DNA from 2 places in the Variovorax sp. YR566 genome. Region 1 is predicted to be linked to the other one. Evidence: riboswitches for the same ligand, from Rfam matches in the RefSeq annotation. Region 1 holds a riboswitch; the other holds the start of a gene.
The links. Region 1 has a riboswitch for cobalamin ahead of ACTG4X_RS19805 (TonB-dependent receptor domain-containing protein). Riboswitches for the same ligand answer to the same signal wherever they lie in the genome.
Positions count from the first base shown of each region.

Region 2: linked by a shared signal. The riboswitch ahead of ACTG4X_RS14200 (TonB-dependent receptor) and the one ahead of ACTG4X_RS19805 (TonB-dependent receptor domain-containing protein) in region 1 are both predicted to bind cobalamin.

Region 1 is NZ_CP197092.1:4,215,565-4,222,388, reverse strand. It holds gene ACTG4X_RS19825 (flavin monoamine oxidase family protein) at 1-206, shown strand, start outside; gene ACTG4X_RS19820 (c-type cytochrome) at 232-654, shown strand; gene ACTG4X_RS19815 (RidA family protein) at 721-1,242, shown strand; gene ACTG4X_RS19810 (ClcB-like voltage-gated chloride channel protein) at 1,258-2,976, opposite strand; cobalamin riboswitch at 3,119-3,378, shown strand; gene ACTG4X_RS19805 (TonB-dependent receptor domain-containing protein) at 3,466-5,382, shown strand; gene ACTG4X_RS19800 (cobyrinate a,c-diamide synthase) at 5,367-6,782, shown strand; gene ACTG4X_RS19795 (bifunctional adenosylcobinamide kinase/adenosylcobinamide-phosphate guanylyltransferase) at 6,766-6,824, shown strand, end outside.
Region 2 is NZ_CP197092.1:3,048,096-3,054,919, reverse strand. It holds gene ACTG4X_RS14205 (PepSY domain-containing protein) at 1-674, opposite strand, end outside; gene ACTG4X_RS14200 (TonB-dependent receptor) at 686-2,872, opposite strand; cobalamin riboswitch at 3,005-3,302, opposite strand; gene ACTG4X_RS14195 (hypothetical protein) at 3,382-3,603, opposite strand; gene ACTG4X_RS14190 (hypothetical protein) at 3,767-4,171, shown strand; gene ybaL (YbaL family putative K(+) efflux transporter) at 4,195-5,904, opposite strand; gene ACTG4X_RS14180 (dicarboxylate/amino acid:cation symporter) at 5,986-6,824, opposite strand, start outside.

The DNA of each region.
Region 1 (6,824 bases):
GCTGGCACCGCGTGCCCGGCACGCACGGCTGCTACGGCATGTGGACCGACGAGACGCGCCAGAAGCACTACAAGAACCTGTGCCAGGTCGATGGCCGCATCGCGCTGGCTGGCGAGCACGCTTCCTACATTCCGGCCTGGCAGGAGGGCGCACTGCTCTCGTCGCTCGACGCCATCCAGCGGCTGCATGCCCGCGCCGTTGCGTGAAAGCCGAGTGAAGGACACACCCACCATGAACAACAACATCACGACCTTCAAGCGCGCGTTGCTCGGCCTTTCGCTGGGCGCGCTGGCCTCGGTGGCCGGCCAGGCTGCTTTCGCGCAGTCGCCGGAGCCCGTCTTTTCCGTCGGCCCCCGATTCCAGGAGAGCTCGGGCGAGGCGATCTACCGCGCGACCTGCCAGGGCTGCCACATGGCGCAGGGACAAGGGGCGAAGGGCGCAGGCGCCTATCCGGCGCTCGCCTCGAACCCGCGGCTCGCAAGCGCGGAATACCCGCTCTACGTGGTGATCAATGGGCAGAAAGGCATGCCCGCCTTTGGCAAGATGCTGAGCGACGAGCAGATCGCTTCCGTGGTCGGCTATGCGCGTACCCATTTCGGCAACCAGTATCCTGACGCCATTGCGGCGGAGAGCGTCAAGAAGCTGCGGCCTTGATCGGCCTTCTTCTTTCGATACCTGGCAGATCCTTTCTTCATCCATCCCAGCAGAGAGACAACACGCATGACCATGACCTCCATCACGAAGAAACTGGCGCTCGTCGCCGCACTGCTCGCAGCCGGCACCGGCGCCGCCCATGCGGCCGATGAAATCATTCGCCACCGCATTCCGAACTCCAGCTTCCCGATTTCGGCGGCGGTGGAAGTGCCATCCTCGTTCACCAACGTCTACCTCTCGGGCCAGGTGCCGCCGCTGCAGGACGCGACCGCGCCCAAGAACAGCGCGGCGGCCTATGGCGGCGACACCAAGGGCCAGACCGTCGGCGTGCTCAAGGCCATCGAGAAGAGCCTCACAGGCCTGGGCCTGACGATGGGCGACGTGGTGAAGATGCAGGTGTTTCTCGTCGGCGATCCGGCCAAGGACAACAAGATGGATTTCGCCGGCTTCATGGAGGGCTACACCCAGTTCTTCGGCACCACCGCCCAGCCCCGACTGCCGGTGCGCTCGGCGATGCAGGTGGCGGCGCTCGCCAACCCGGCCTACCTGGTCGAGATCGAGGTGATGGCGGTGCGTCCCGCCAAGTAAAAAAGCAGTACTGCGCTACTCGCTCAGCCGCACGTAGGTGGCGAGCAGCGCGCTCTTGGCAACAATCCCGAGCAGCACAGGGTTGCCGGCGCTCTCGATCACGGGCAGCCGTTCGCCCAGGTGATCGAGAAAGCGCTGCAGCGCCTCGCCCAGCCCGGTGTCGGCGGTGAGCGGCTGGATGGCCTGCGAGAGCAGGGCGCCCGCGGTCGTTTCCGCTGGCGCCGTGCCGAGCGACGAAAGCGGCACCACGCCGAGGTAGTGGTTGCCTGCATCCACCACGTACAGGTACTTCACCGGGTGCTGCAGGAAGAGCTTGCTCATGGCCTCGCGGTCCGCCTCCGGGCCCACCACCGTTTCGGCCGGCTGCACCAGGTCGCGCATGTGCAGCCCGCGCAGGCGCATCTGCGTGTCGCGCTGCTCGTTGCGGTGCAGGGTGATCTCGTACATCGAGCCGGCATTGGCCGAGCGCGCGACGAAATAAGCGATGACGCTCGCCGCCATCAGCGGCAGCATGACCTGGTAGCTCAGCGTCATCTCGAAGATCATCAGTATGGCCATCAGCGGCGCCTGCGTGGCGCCCGCCAGGAATGCTCCCATGCCGACGATGGCATAGGCGAACGGCGCCGAGGTGGCCGCTGGCCACAGCGCCTGCGCGCCAAGGCCGAACAGCGCACCGACCATGCAGCCGAAGAACAGCGCCGGCGTGAACACGCCGCCCACCGCACCCGAGCCGGCCGTGGCCATCGTGGCGACCGCCTTGGCGACCAGCACCATCGCGATCAGCGTCCATGGCCAGGGCGTGTGCAGCACCGAATTGACCACGCTGTAGCCGTTGCCCCAGACCTCGGGCATGGGCACCGACACTGCACCCATCACGAGCCCGCCCAATGCCAGCCGCCATGGCAACGCAACCGGCAAGCGCGAGAACAGCGCACGGCTGCCCTGCAGCGCGCGCAGGAAGCCGACCGCCGCAAAGCCCAGCAGCACGCCGAGCACGCAGAACAGCACGACCTCGGTGCCGTGGATTTCCGGGAACGCCGGCATCTTGTAAGGAGGCTGGTAGCCGGGCAGGGCGCGCATCGCGACGTTGGCGACCACCGAGGCAATGATGATCGGCCCCACGCTTTCCATCGCGATAGAGCCCAGCACGATCTCGGCGACGAAGAAGGCGCCGGCAATGGGTGCGTTGTAGGCGGCGGTCAGGCCGGCCGCCGCGCCGCAGGCCACCAGCAACCGCAGCCGCTCGACCGGAAAGCGGAACACCCGCCCCAGCAGAGACGACGCCAGCGCCGCCAGCTGCACCATCGAGCCCTCGCGCCCGATGGAACCACCGGTGCCGATGCTCACCAGCGACGAGGCGCTGCGCACCAGCGTCTGCGCCACCGGAATGCGCCCATTGCCGAGCACGATGGCTTCCATGTAGTCGGAGGCGGCGCTGCGCAAGGCGACGCGTTTCGCCAGCACCAGCAGGCTGCCGGCCACCAGTCCACCCAGCGTGGGGCAGGCGATGCGCGCCCACCACGGCAGGTGCTTCGCCATTGCCACCAGCCCTTCGCCGGGACCGAGCACCAGGTGCTCGAAGTGATAGAGCGCCGCGCGAAAGAGTTCGGTCGCCAGCGTGCCGAGCAAACCGGCCACGATGGACCACAGCAGCATCGACTGCCAGCCCGAGACACCGAAGACACGCTGCAGCGCCGAACGAAGATTGAGAACTACCGAGGCGGGCCGCATCATGGGCTGGGATGTTAGCTGCGAGCGCCGCCCAGGCGGGAACACCGAGGAACCGGCTTTGCCGGGCCTCAGGTGTTGCCCCCGGTAGGGGGAAGGAGAAGCGACACGAAGTGCGCGCAGCCTGGGGGCGAGCCAAGTCACTGGCATAAAATCCCGCCCGTTGGTGCCTGCGGCGTGGTTCACGCGCCGCGGTTCAACGGGAAGCAGGAGTGGAAGCCCCCGACCTCATCAGGACGGAACAAGGCCGAAGCCGCCTGCGCTGCCCCCGCAACGGTCAAGCAGACGGCGCCGCAAGGCGCCAACCCCTTTCCATCGAAGCCACTGGGTGCCCTGAAACAGGCGCCTGGGAAGGCGGTGAGGGGCCGTTCTGCCAGCCCGGATACCGGCCAACAAGGCGGCTGCCGCATGCGTGATCTGTGCATGGGGCGGCCATGGCGCCCAGGCGCCGGCGGGGAGGCCGGCGAGGGGTATTGACGTTCGTTCGGCTCATTCATGATTTCCCACGTTTGCTTTTCTCGCGGCCGCGCTCCTGCGCGCCGTCTCCGCCATGCCTGCCTGCCGTTGGCGCTGGCTTCCGCCTTCGGTGGCCTGGCCCATGCACAAGACGCCTCCACGCTGGGCGAAACGGTGGTCACTGCCAACCGCACGCCGCAGGCGCTGTCGGACCTGGTGGGCGACGTGTCCATCATCGACCGCAAGACCATCGAGCGCAGCGGCGCGACCGGCGTGGCCGACGTGCTGGCGCGCCTGCCCGGCATCGAGATCTCGCGCAGCGGCGGCGTGGGCAACACCACCAGCCTGTTCATTCGCGGCGCCGAAACGCGCTTCACGGCCGTGTACCTCGACGGTGTGCGCATCGACTCGCAATCGACCGGCGGCGCCGGCTGGGAAGGCATTCCGCTCTCGCAGATCGACCGCATCGAAGTGCTGCGCGGCCCGGCCGCCGCGGTGTACGGCTCCGACGCCGTGGGCGGCGTGATCCAGCTCTTCACCAAGCGCGGCGAAGAGGGCGTGTCGCCTTACGCGGGCATCGGCTTCGGCAGCAAGGGCCTGCGCAAGATCGAAGGCGGCGTGAGCGGCAAGTCGGGCCTGTTCGACTATTCGTTCGGCGTGGCGCACGAGGAAAGCAAGGGCTACAACGTGCAGCCCGCAAGCAAGCGCAACGTGGTGAAAGACGGCTACACCAGCCCCGACCGCGACGGCTACAACAGCACCTCGGGCAACGTGAAGCTGGGCTTCCAGATCACGCCGGACCAGCGCCTTGAGGCCACGCTGCTCACCAGCGACATCAAGGCTGGCTACGACGCCACCGTCTCTTACAGGACCAAGCCGCCGATCCTGTTCCGCGACGACGTGTCGAACAACACGCTGCGCACCGCCGGCCTGACCTGGTCGGCCAAGTGGAACGACATCTACAGCACCCGCGTGCAGGTGACCGATTCGCAGTCGGTCTACAAGACGCAGCCTTCGTTCTACCGCACTGAAACCAACCTGCGCGGCTACCTGTTCCAGAACGAATTCCGCTTCGGCCCGCACCTGGTGACGGCCACCCTCGAGCGCCGCGAAGACGCGCTCGAAAACGCGCCCACCACCTCGTCGAAGCTGCTGTCGCGCGACCGCTCGCAGGACGCCATTTCGCTCGGCTACGGCTTTGTGCAGGGCCCGCATTCGCTGCAGCTGCATGCACGCCACGACAGGGACAGCGAGTTCGGCGGCAAGACCACCGGCAGCGCGGCCTACGGCTATGCCATCACCCCGTCGCTGCGCTTCACGGCATCGGCTGGCACCGCCTTCCGCGTGCCCACGCTGTACCAGCGCTTCAGCGAGTACGGCGTGTCCACGCTGCGGCCCGAAAGCAGCCAGAACGTCGAGTTGGGCATGAACTACGCCAAGGACGGCACCACCGCCGGCATCGTGGTGTACCGCAACCGCGTGCGCAACCTGATCAACTTCGTCGGCACCGCCACGGGCTGTGCCTCGACGTTCGGCTGCTACACCAACGTGAACCGTGCCACCCTGCAGGGCGCCACGCTGTCGGCCAGCCAGCGCCTGGGCGACGTCACGCTGCGCGCCTCGCTCGACGTACAGGACCCGAAGGATGCCGACACCGGCAACCTGCTCGCGCGCCGCTCCAAGCGCCATGGCACCCTGGGCGCCGACTGGCGCGTGGCCGGCTGGACGCTGGGCGCCGAAGTGCAGTCCTCGAGCAAGCGCTACGACGACGCGGCCAACACCATCAAGCTCGGCGGCTACACCGTGCTGAACCTGTCGGCCAGCACGCAGATCACGCGAGACCTCAACCTCGTGGCCCGCGTCGACAATGTGGGCAACAAGGACTACCAGTTCGCGCGGCTGTACGCCAATGCCGGCCGCACCGCGTACGTCGGTCTCAAGTGGACGCCTCACTAAGCCAAGCTCCCCAACCAGGCGACACCGCCGGTGCCGCGGCAGTCTCGTGCGCCGCGGTGCTGGTGGCTGCCCCGGCTTCGGGGCAGGGCAAGACCACCGTTGCGGCGGCGCTCGCGCGGCTGCATGCGCGCCAGGGGCGGCGCGTGCGCGCCTTCAAGTGCGGGCCCGACTTTCTCGACCCGCACTGGCTGGCGCTGGCCACCGGCGCGCCGGTGCATTCGCTCGACCTCTGGATGACCGGCGAGGCCGATTGCCGCTCGCGCCTGCGCGCCGCAGCGGCCGAGTGCGACCTGGTGATCGTCGAAGGCGTGATGGGCCTGTTCGACGGCACGCCCAGCGCGGCCGACCTGGCAGAACGCTTCAGCCTGCCGGTGCTGGCGGTGATCGATGCGCACGCCATGGCGGGCACCTTCGGCGCGCTGGCCTACGGGCTGCAGAACTTCCGGCCCGGGTTGCCATGGGCCGGCGTGCTGGCGAACCGCGTGGCCAGCGAGAGGCACGCGGGCATGTTGAAAGACGCGCTGCGCGAACCCTCGCAGTGGCTTGGCGCCTTGCCGCGCGACGCGGGGTTTACGCTGCCCGAGCGGCACCTGGGGCTCGTCGCCACTACCGAACTCGGCGATGCGATGGCGCGGCTCGACGCGGCGGCCGACGTGCTGGCCGCCACACCGCTCGGGCAGATGCAGACCAGTCAACTGCCGCAGGTGCGTTTCGAGGCACCCGCATCTGGCGAGGCAGAAGCCGTGCCGCCGCTGCTGGCTGGCCGCACCATTGCCATTGCGCGCGATGCGGCCTTTTCATTCATCTACCCCGCGAACCTCGACGTGCTCACTACGCTGGGAGCGCGGCTGTCTTTTTTCTCGCCGCTCGCAGGCGATGCTTTGCCGGCATGCGACGCGGTCTGGCTGCCCGGCGGCTACCCCGAACTGCACGCCGAAGCGCTGGCCGCCTGCGCGCCGATGCGCGAATCGCTCGCCGCGCATGCCGCTGCGGGCAAGCCGATCTGGGCCGAGTGCGGCGGCATGATGGCGCTGTTCGACGAACTGGCCACGCAAGACGATGCGCAGGTCCACCGCCTCTGGGGCCTGCTGCCGGGCCGCGTGACCATGCAGAAGCGGCTCGCCGGCCTTGGTCCGCAACAGCTCACCCTCGGCAGCCACACCCTGCGCGGACACACCTTCCACTATTCGCGCTGCGAAACGCCACTGGCGCCCGCCGCGCACACTGCCAGGCCCGGCGCGACGCAGCCCGTGGGCGCACGCGGCGGCGAGGCGCTGTACGTGCACGGCCCGGTGCGCGCCAGTTACTTCCACGCGTGGTTTGCCTCCAGCCCGCAAGCCACGGCCCGCCTTTTCGGCGCCATGCCCATCGAGTTGGAGATCCATGCCGCAATCGAATAAGCCGAAGACCGTCGAGCACGAGTTCATCCTGGGCGGCCAGAA
Region 2 (6,824 bases), 1.2 Mb from region 1:
ACCACGTCATGCCACAGCGGCGGATCGGCGCGCAGTGGCGTGAAGTAGATCCAGTGCGGTACGGAGCCCAGCCAGTTCCAGAAGCGCTCCGCGCGTGTGGTGTCGCGCACCACTTCGCCGTTGCGCGAAGACACGTACAGCTCCATGCCGGCCGCGTCGCCGACTTCGATGCGGTGCAGCGGGCGCAGCGGGTTCAGGCCCTGCGGCACGGTCCACTGGTCGCGCTCCAGTGTCTCGGCCCGATGCGCACTCGCATGGCCCGAGAAGGCCCGTGCGATGGTTTCGGCCTGCGCGGCATCGACCGGGCCGGGCACATGGCCGTCGCGCGCCGAGACCGTATGCCGGCCTCCGCTCGCATCGACGATGCGCCATACGGGCTCGGCGTTGATGCCGCCCTGCATCTCCAGCACCATGCGCCGCGGCTGCACGCGGGCCGCCTGCGGCAGCGCATCGAGTGCAGCGGTTGGCGACACCGCCGCCTGCTCGAAACGCAGCGGCGCCAGCCCCGCAAGCCGCTCTTCGTCCGTGAGGTTGGGATACCCCACGTACATCATCACGACGCCCGAGACGAACCACATGACGAACAGCAGGCAGCCGCCGATGCCTAGCCACCGGTGCGTCCAGTAGAGCCAGTGCCGGATGCCCGGCCAGGCGCGGCGCCATGCGGAAGTCATGGGAGCGCCGCTCAGAAGTTGACCAGAGCCGACAGCTCGAACGAACGCGGGCGGCCCAGCAACCACTGGTTGCCGCCGTTCGAGAACGACACCGCATAGCGGCGGTCGGCCAGGTTGTAGGCGCGCAGCGCAAGCTTCAGCGAAGGATTCGCCTGCCAGCTCACGCCCGCATCGGCCACCGTGTAGGAGCCGATCTTGCGCGAGTTGGCCGAGTCGACCTGGCGCGGTCCGACGTAGCGCACGCCGAAGTCAGCCTCCCACTGCGGCAGGAAGCGCCAGTTGAGCCAGAGATTCGCGGCCTCTTCGGGCACGCCAGTGGGCGTGTTGCCCGCGCGCGAGACGAGGCGCCCGCTGACGACTTCGTTGAAGTCGTCGTAGCGCGCGCGCAGCTTGGCCACGTTGGCTTCGAGCCGCAGCGTCGAGGTGAGCGCCAGGTCGAGCGTGGCCTCGATGCCTTCGGACGACTGCTTGCCGATCTGCTGGGTGATGGTCGGGTCGGTCGCGTCGCGCGAGAGCAGCTTGGTCTTCTCGATGCGATAGGCCGCCACGGTCCAGGCCCCGCTGTTGTCGGCCAGCTGGCGCTTGTAGCCAACCTCGACCTGCCGGCCGGTGCTGAGCTCGAACGGCACCTGCGTGGCCGAGGTGGAGATGAGCGAGGTCAGCGGGTCGGCCGCGCGTGCCACCTGCGCATAGAACGACTGCGACACATCGGGCGCATACACCACGCCGAGGCGGCCGGTGGCGTACTCGAAGGTCTTGCCGAGGTTGTTGGCTGCGTTCTGCAGGTCGGTGCGCGCCACCTTGGCGTGGTCCCAGCGCAGGCTGCCCACCACCGACCACTGCTCGTTGAAGGCCAGCTTGTCTTCGGTGAAGAAGGCGTAGGTGTCGGTCTTGGTCCGGTAGCGCGGCGTGTAGGCCACCGGCGAGACGTAGTAGCCGGGGTTGAAGACGAAGGGGTCGACCACCGAGCGCCCGCCGTACGGTGAATCGTTGCTGTGCTGGAAGTTGATGTGATTCGCGTCGAAGCCCACCAGCACCTGGTTGGCCAGGCCGAACAGGCTGTGCTTGAAGGTCGCGTCGGTGCGGTTGCCGATCTGCTCCTGGTCGTGGCCGATTTCCAGGTAGTCGCCGCGCGTCACGCGCCGCGTGGTGGCGTTGTAGGTGTAGGTCTCGCTGTCGCGCCAGTGGCGCTTGCTCTCCAGCCGGTAGAGCTGGTTGCGCACGGTGACGGAGCTGTTGGGCGTCCACTGGGCGTCGAGCCGGGTCCACTTGTCGCGGTACTTGATTTCCGAATCGTCGACGTTGTAGTTCTGGCGCAGCGTCTGGCTGCTCAGGCGGCCGTCGATCAGCGGCACGCCGAAGTAGCGCTGCGGCGACTGCCGGCCCTCGTCGTGCGACAGCGTGAACTGCAGCTGCGGCGACACGTCGAGCCGCACGGCCGCGCCCACGGCCAGGCTCTCGGCCTGCCCGCGCTGCATGAAGCCGTCGGTCTGGCGGTGGCTGATGTCGAAGCGGTAGGAGAGCTTGTCGTTGATCGCCCCGCCGCTGCCAAAGGCCACCTGGCGGGTGGCGTCGGAGCCCACCGTGACCAGCGCCTCGTTCTGGATCGGGCCGCGCGTCGGCTTCTTGGGCACCACGTTGATGGCGCCGCCGATAGCGCCCTCGCCGTACATCACCGAGGCCGCGCCGCGCAGCACCTCGATGCGGTCGACGGACCAGGTGTCGAACGGGAAGGTGACGGTGCCCGCGCCCGCGTAGAGGCGCGTGCCGTCGAAGAGCTGCATCACCGAGCCGTGGCCCGAGAAACCGCGCGCCACCATCGCGGTGCCGCCGTTGCCGGGGCCGGGCGTGCCGGTGATGCCGGTGGCGCGGGTGGCGGCATCGATCACCGAGACGTCGCCGCGTGCGCGGATGGTGTCGCCCGTCAGCACTTCGATGCTGGCCGGAGTTTCCAGCGGCGTGAGGCCGAGGCGGCTGCCGGTGTGCGAGGGTTCGTCGATGGCGAGCGGCGCATGCCGCTCGGCTTCGACCTGCACCGGCTTGAGGCTCTGGCTGTTGCTGCTGGCTGCTTCACCCGACGACTGCGCGAAGACCGCGGAAGGCCCAAAAACCAACCCCAGACCCAGTGAAAGACCCGAAAGGCGCGTCCAACGCAGCGGCGCGCCCGTGCGATCGCGCGCTGGCGATGCATGACCCATGTAACTTCTCCTCCGACCTGCGTCCCCGCAGGCTCCTGACCGATAGAGGACGCGGCGGAAGAGGCGAAGGGACTGCGACGGTACGCGCGAGCGCGAAGCGGTGGCAGGCCCGGACACGCACTCCCGCAGCGTCCGAAGGCGGTTGCGAAGGCCGGTATCCGGGCTTGCGGAGCGCCGCGGCGTGCCAATCAATCAATGAATGGATGCACACCGCGGCCGAAACCCTCGCCTTCCCACGCCGAAGCGCAGTGGCTGCCCGTGCCGTCTGGGAGGCATGAGCGTGAGGGTTTCCAGATCCGCTGACCGTTGCGGGGGCAGCGCAGGAGTTGCAGCGTCAATCAATCAAGAATGAACGACGCGGCGCACCTGCTTCCCGTTTAACCCCGTGGCCATGAGATGGCGTGCGGGGCACCTTCGAACCGTGTTGCCTGGCGGGATTAATAAGAATTAACGCACCAGAACGGCGGGATTATAGGGAGAGGCCTTCCGCCGAAGGCCTCTGATGGGCCTCAGGCAGGCCTTCCGTCGGGTCCGAACAGCCGCCGCATCACAGCCACGCCCGCCACCAGCGCGTTCGAATAGGTGGCATAGGGATCGTGGGCTGCCTCCAGCGGCACATAGACGTGGGAGGTCTCGCCAGGCGTGTCGTCGACCGCCTCCATCAGCACCCAATAGAACTCGCCCGCCTCCAGTTCATGGACGGTGAGCGCGATGTTTCTCGATGAGGGCATGGAGGTAAGAGTGGCTGACAAGGTTGTCGGTTCTTTTTTGAATGGGCGGGGTACGCACGCGGTTGACAGTGCTTTCGGGTTTCTCCTACAGAGCCCGGTGCCGGTGCGACCTAATGTTGTAGTCAGGGACCTTTCAGAAGCCTTTCCAAGAACAGGAGGCAGCATGAAGCATTTCACTCTTGAACCGGGCATGCGATCGAGCATCGGCGGGGCCTTTTACCCGACCGGCTACTCGATGGTGATGTTTCCGAGTGCGGAAGACGCCGACCGCATCGGCCACCGCCTGATCGAAAAAGGCATGAGTGGCGACGAGGTCTATCTGCTGCCCGCGCAAACGGTGCTGGCCGAAATCGCCCCGACCGCGAAGACATCCGACAACCCCCTGCCCTCCGCCGGCACCGACGCCGCGACGGTACGCGCCTATACCGAGTTGGCGCGCGACGGCCACACGGGCCTGCTGGTGAGGACAAGAGACGGCGCTGCCGCCGAACGCCTGATGGAACTGGTGCGCACCGTGCCCTATTCCATCGCCCAGCGCTACCGCACGCTGGTCATCGAAGACCTCTGAGAAGAAGAGGAAAGCAGGCGTCTTCAAGCCGGCACGGCCATCGACACGGCGCGCTGGACCACATCACGGGCCATGGCCTGGGCGAGTTCGTGCTCGCCGAGGAACACGGTGGCAGAGGTTTCCTGCGTGAGCAGCCGGGCCTCCTGCTCGTTGTGGCTGCGGATCACGGTCTGGATGGTGGGGTTGAGCGTGCGCGCCGTCTCCATCATCTGGCGCACGTTCATGGCGTCAGGCGTGGCCACCACCAGCACGCGGGCGCGCGCGATGTGCGCCTGGATCAGCACCGCCGGGTCGGCCGCGTCGCCCCACACGGCCGGCGTGCCGGCCTCGCGCAGCTTTTCGACAAGCTCGCGGTTCTGCTCGGCCACCACGTAGGGAATGTCGTGCGCGTCGAGTTCGGCCGCAATGCGGCGCCCGACGCGGCCGTAGCCCACCAGCACCACTTGCCGCGAGAGGTACTTGGCCTCGGTGGTCATGGGCAGTTCGGCCAGCGGGTCGTCGCGCGATTCGAGCCCGCGCGCGAAGGACGAACGGGCATGGAGCCACTTCTGCATCGGCCCGATCAGGCTGAACCACAACGGGTTGGTGGCAATGGAAATCAGCGCACCCGCCAGCACCAGGCTCTGGCCCTCCACCGGCAGCAGGCCCAGCGACACGCCCAGCCCGGCCAGGATGAACGAGAACTCGCCGATCTGCGCCAGGCTGGCGCTCACCGTGAGCGCCGTGCCCAGCGGGTAGCGGAACACCAGCACCAGCGCGCAGGCCGCAAGCGACTTGCCCAGCACGATGACCAGCACCACCGCCAGTACCTGCAGCGGCCGCTCGATCAGCACCGAGGGGTCGAACAGCATGCCGACCGACACGAAGAACAGCACCGCGAAGGCGTCGCGCAACGGCAGCGACTCTTGCGCGGCGCGGTGGGCGAACTGCGACTCGCGCATCACCATGCCGGCGAAGAAGGCGCCCAGCGCAAACGACACGCCGAACAACGCCGCCGAGGCAAAAGCGATGCTCACGGCAGCGGCCACCACGCACAGCGTGAACAGCTCGCGCGAGCCGGTCCGCGTGACCTGCCAGAGGATCCACGGGAAGACGCGCCGCCCCACCACCAGCATCAGCGCCACGAAGCCGCCGACCTGCAGCAGCGTGAGGCCCAGCGTCTGCCACAGCGGATCGACCGGCCCGGCCTGCTGCGCACCCTGCCCGCCCAGCGTGCCCGCCAGCGGCGGCAACAGCACGAGCACCAGCACCATCGCCAGGTCTTCGACCACGAGCCAGCCGACGGCGATGCGGCCCGTAAATGAATCGAGGATGCCCAGGCTTTCGAGCGCGCGCAGCAGCACGACCGTGCTGGCCACCGACAGCGCGAGCCCGAACACGAGTGCCGCGCCGGGGCTCCAGCCCCACCACAGGGCCAGCCCACCGCCGAGCAGCGTGGCCACGCCGATCTGCGCGATCGCGCCAGGCAGTGCGATCTTGCGTACGGCCAGCAGGTCGTCGAGGGAAAAATGAAGGCCTACGCCGAACATCAGCAGCATGACGCCGATTTCGGCAAGCTGGGCGGCGATTTCCGCGTCGGCCACGAAGCCCGGTGTGAACGGGCCGATGATCACGCCCGCCAACAGGTAGCCGACCAGCGCGGGCAGCCGCAGCTTGGCTGCCAGGAATCCGAACACCAGCGCCAGCCCCAAGCCGGCGGCAATCGTGTTGATGAGGGAAACGCTGTGGGGCATCGCTCCATTTTGCAGGAACGATGTCTGCCCTTTTATTTCACACGGCCATCTTGTCCGGGGCCCGGCTGTCGTGCCGAGCGATCAGCCGGCCATCTTGCTGGTCCGGGCGGCATCGAGCACTTCGGGCTCTTGCGCCTCTACCCAAGTCTCGTTGTTGAGCCCCGCCTGCAGCCGCGTTTCGTCAAGCTCGTTGGTCCACTTGGCAACCACGATGGTGGCGACGCCATTGCCGATCAGGTTGGTGAGCGCGCGCGCCTCCGACATGAAGCGGTCGATGCCCAGGATGAGCGCGAGCCCCGCCACCGGCACGTGGCCCACCGCCGACAGCGTGGCCGCCAGCACGATGAAGCCGCTGCCGGTGACGCCCGCCGCACCCTTCGATGTGAGCAGCAGCACGGCCAGCAGCGTGATCTCCTGCGTGAGCGTCATCGGCGTGTTGGTCGCCTGGGCGATGAACACGGCCGCCATCGTCAGGTAGATCGAGGTGCCGTCGAGGTTGAACGAATAGCCCGTGGGAATCACGAGGCCCACGCAGGTCTTGTTCGCGCCCAGGTTCTCCATCTTCTCCATCATGCGCGGCAGCACCGACTCGCTCGACGAGGTGCCCAGCACGATCAGCAGTTCTTCCTTGATGTACTTGATGAACTTCCAGATGCTGAAGCCGTGGAACCTTGCTATGAGCCCCAGCACCACGAAGATGAACAGCAGGCAGGTCAGGTAGAACGTGCCCATCAGCTTGCCGAGCGAGAACAGGCTGCCCAGGCCGTACTTGCCGATGGTGAATGCCATCGCGCCGAAGGCACCGATGGGTGCCAGCTTCATGATGTAGTTGACGATGCCGAAAAGCACGTGCGAGCCCTTCTCGATCACGTCGAACACCAGCGTGCCGCGGCCGCCGAAGCGGTGCAGCGCAAAGCCGA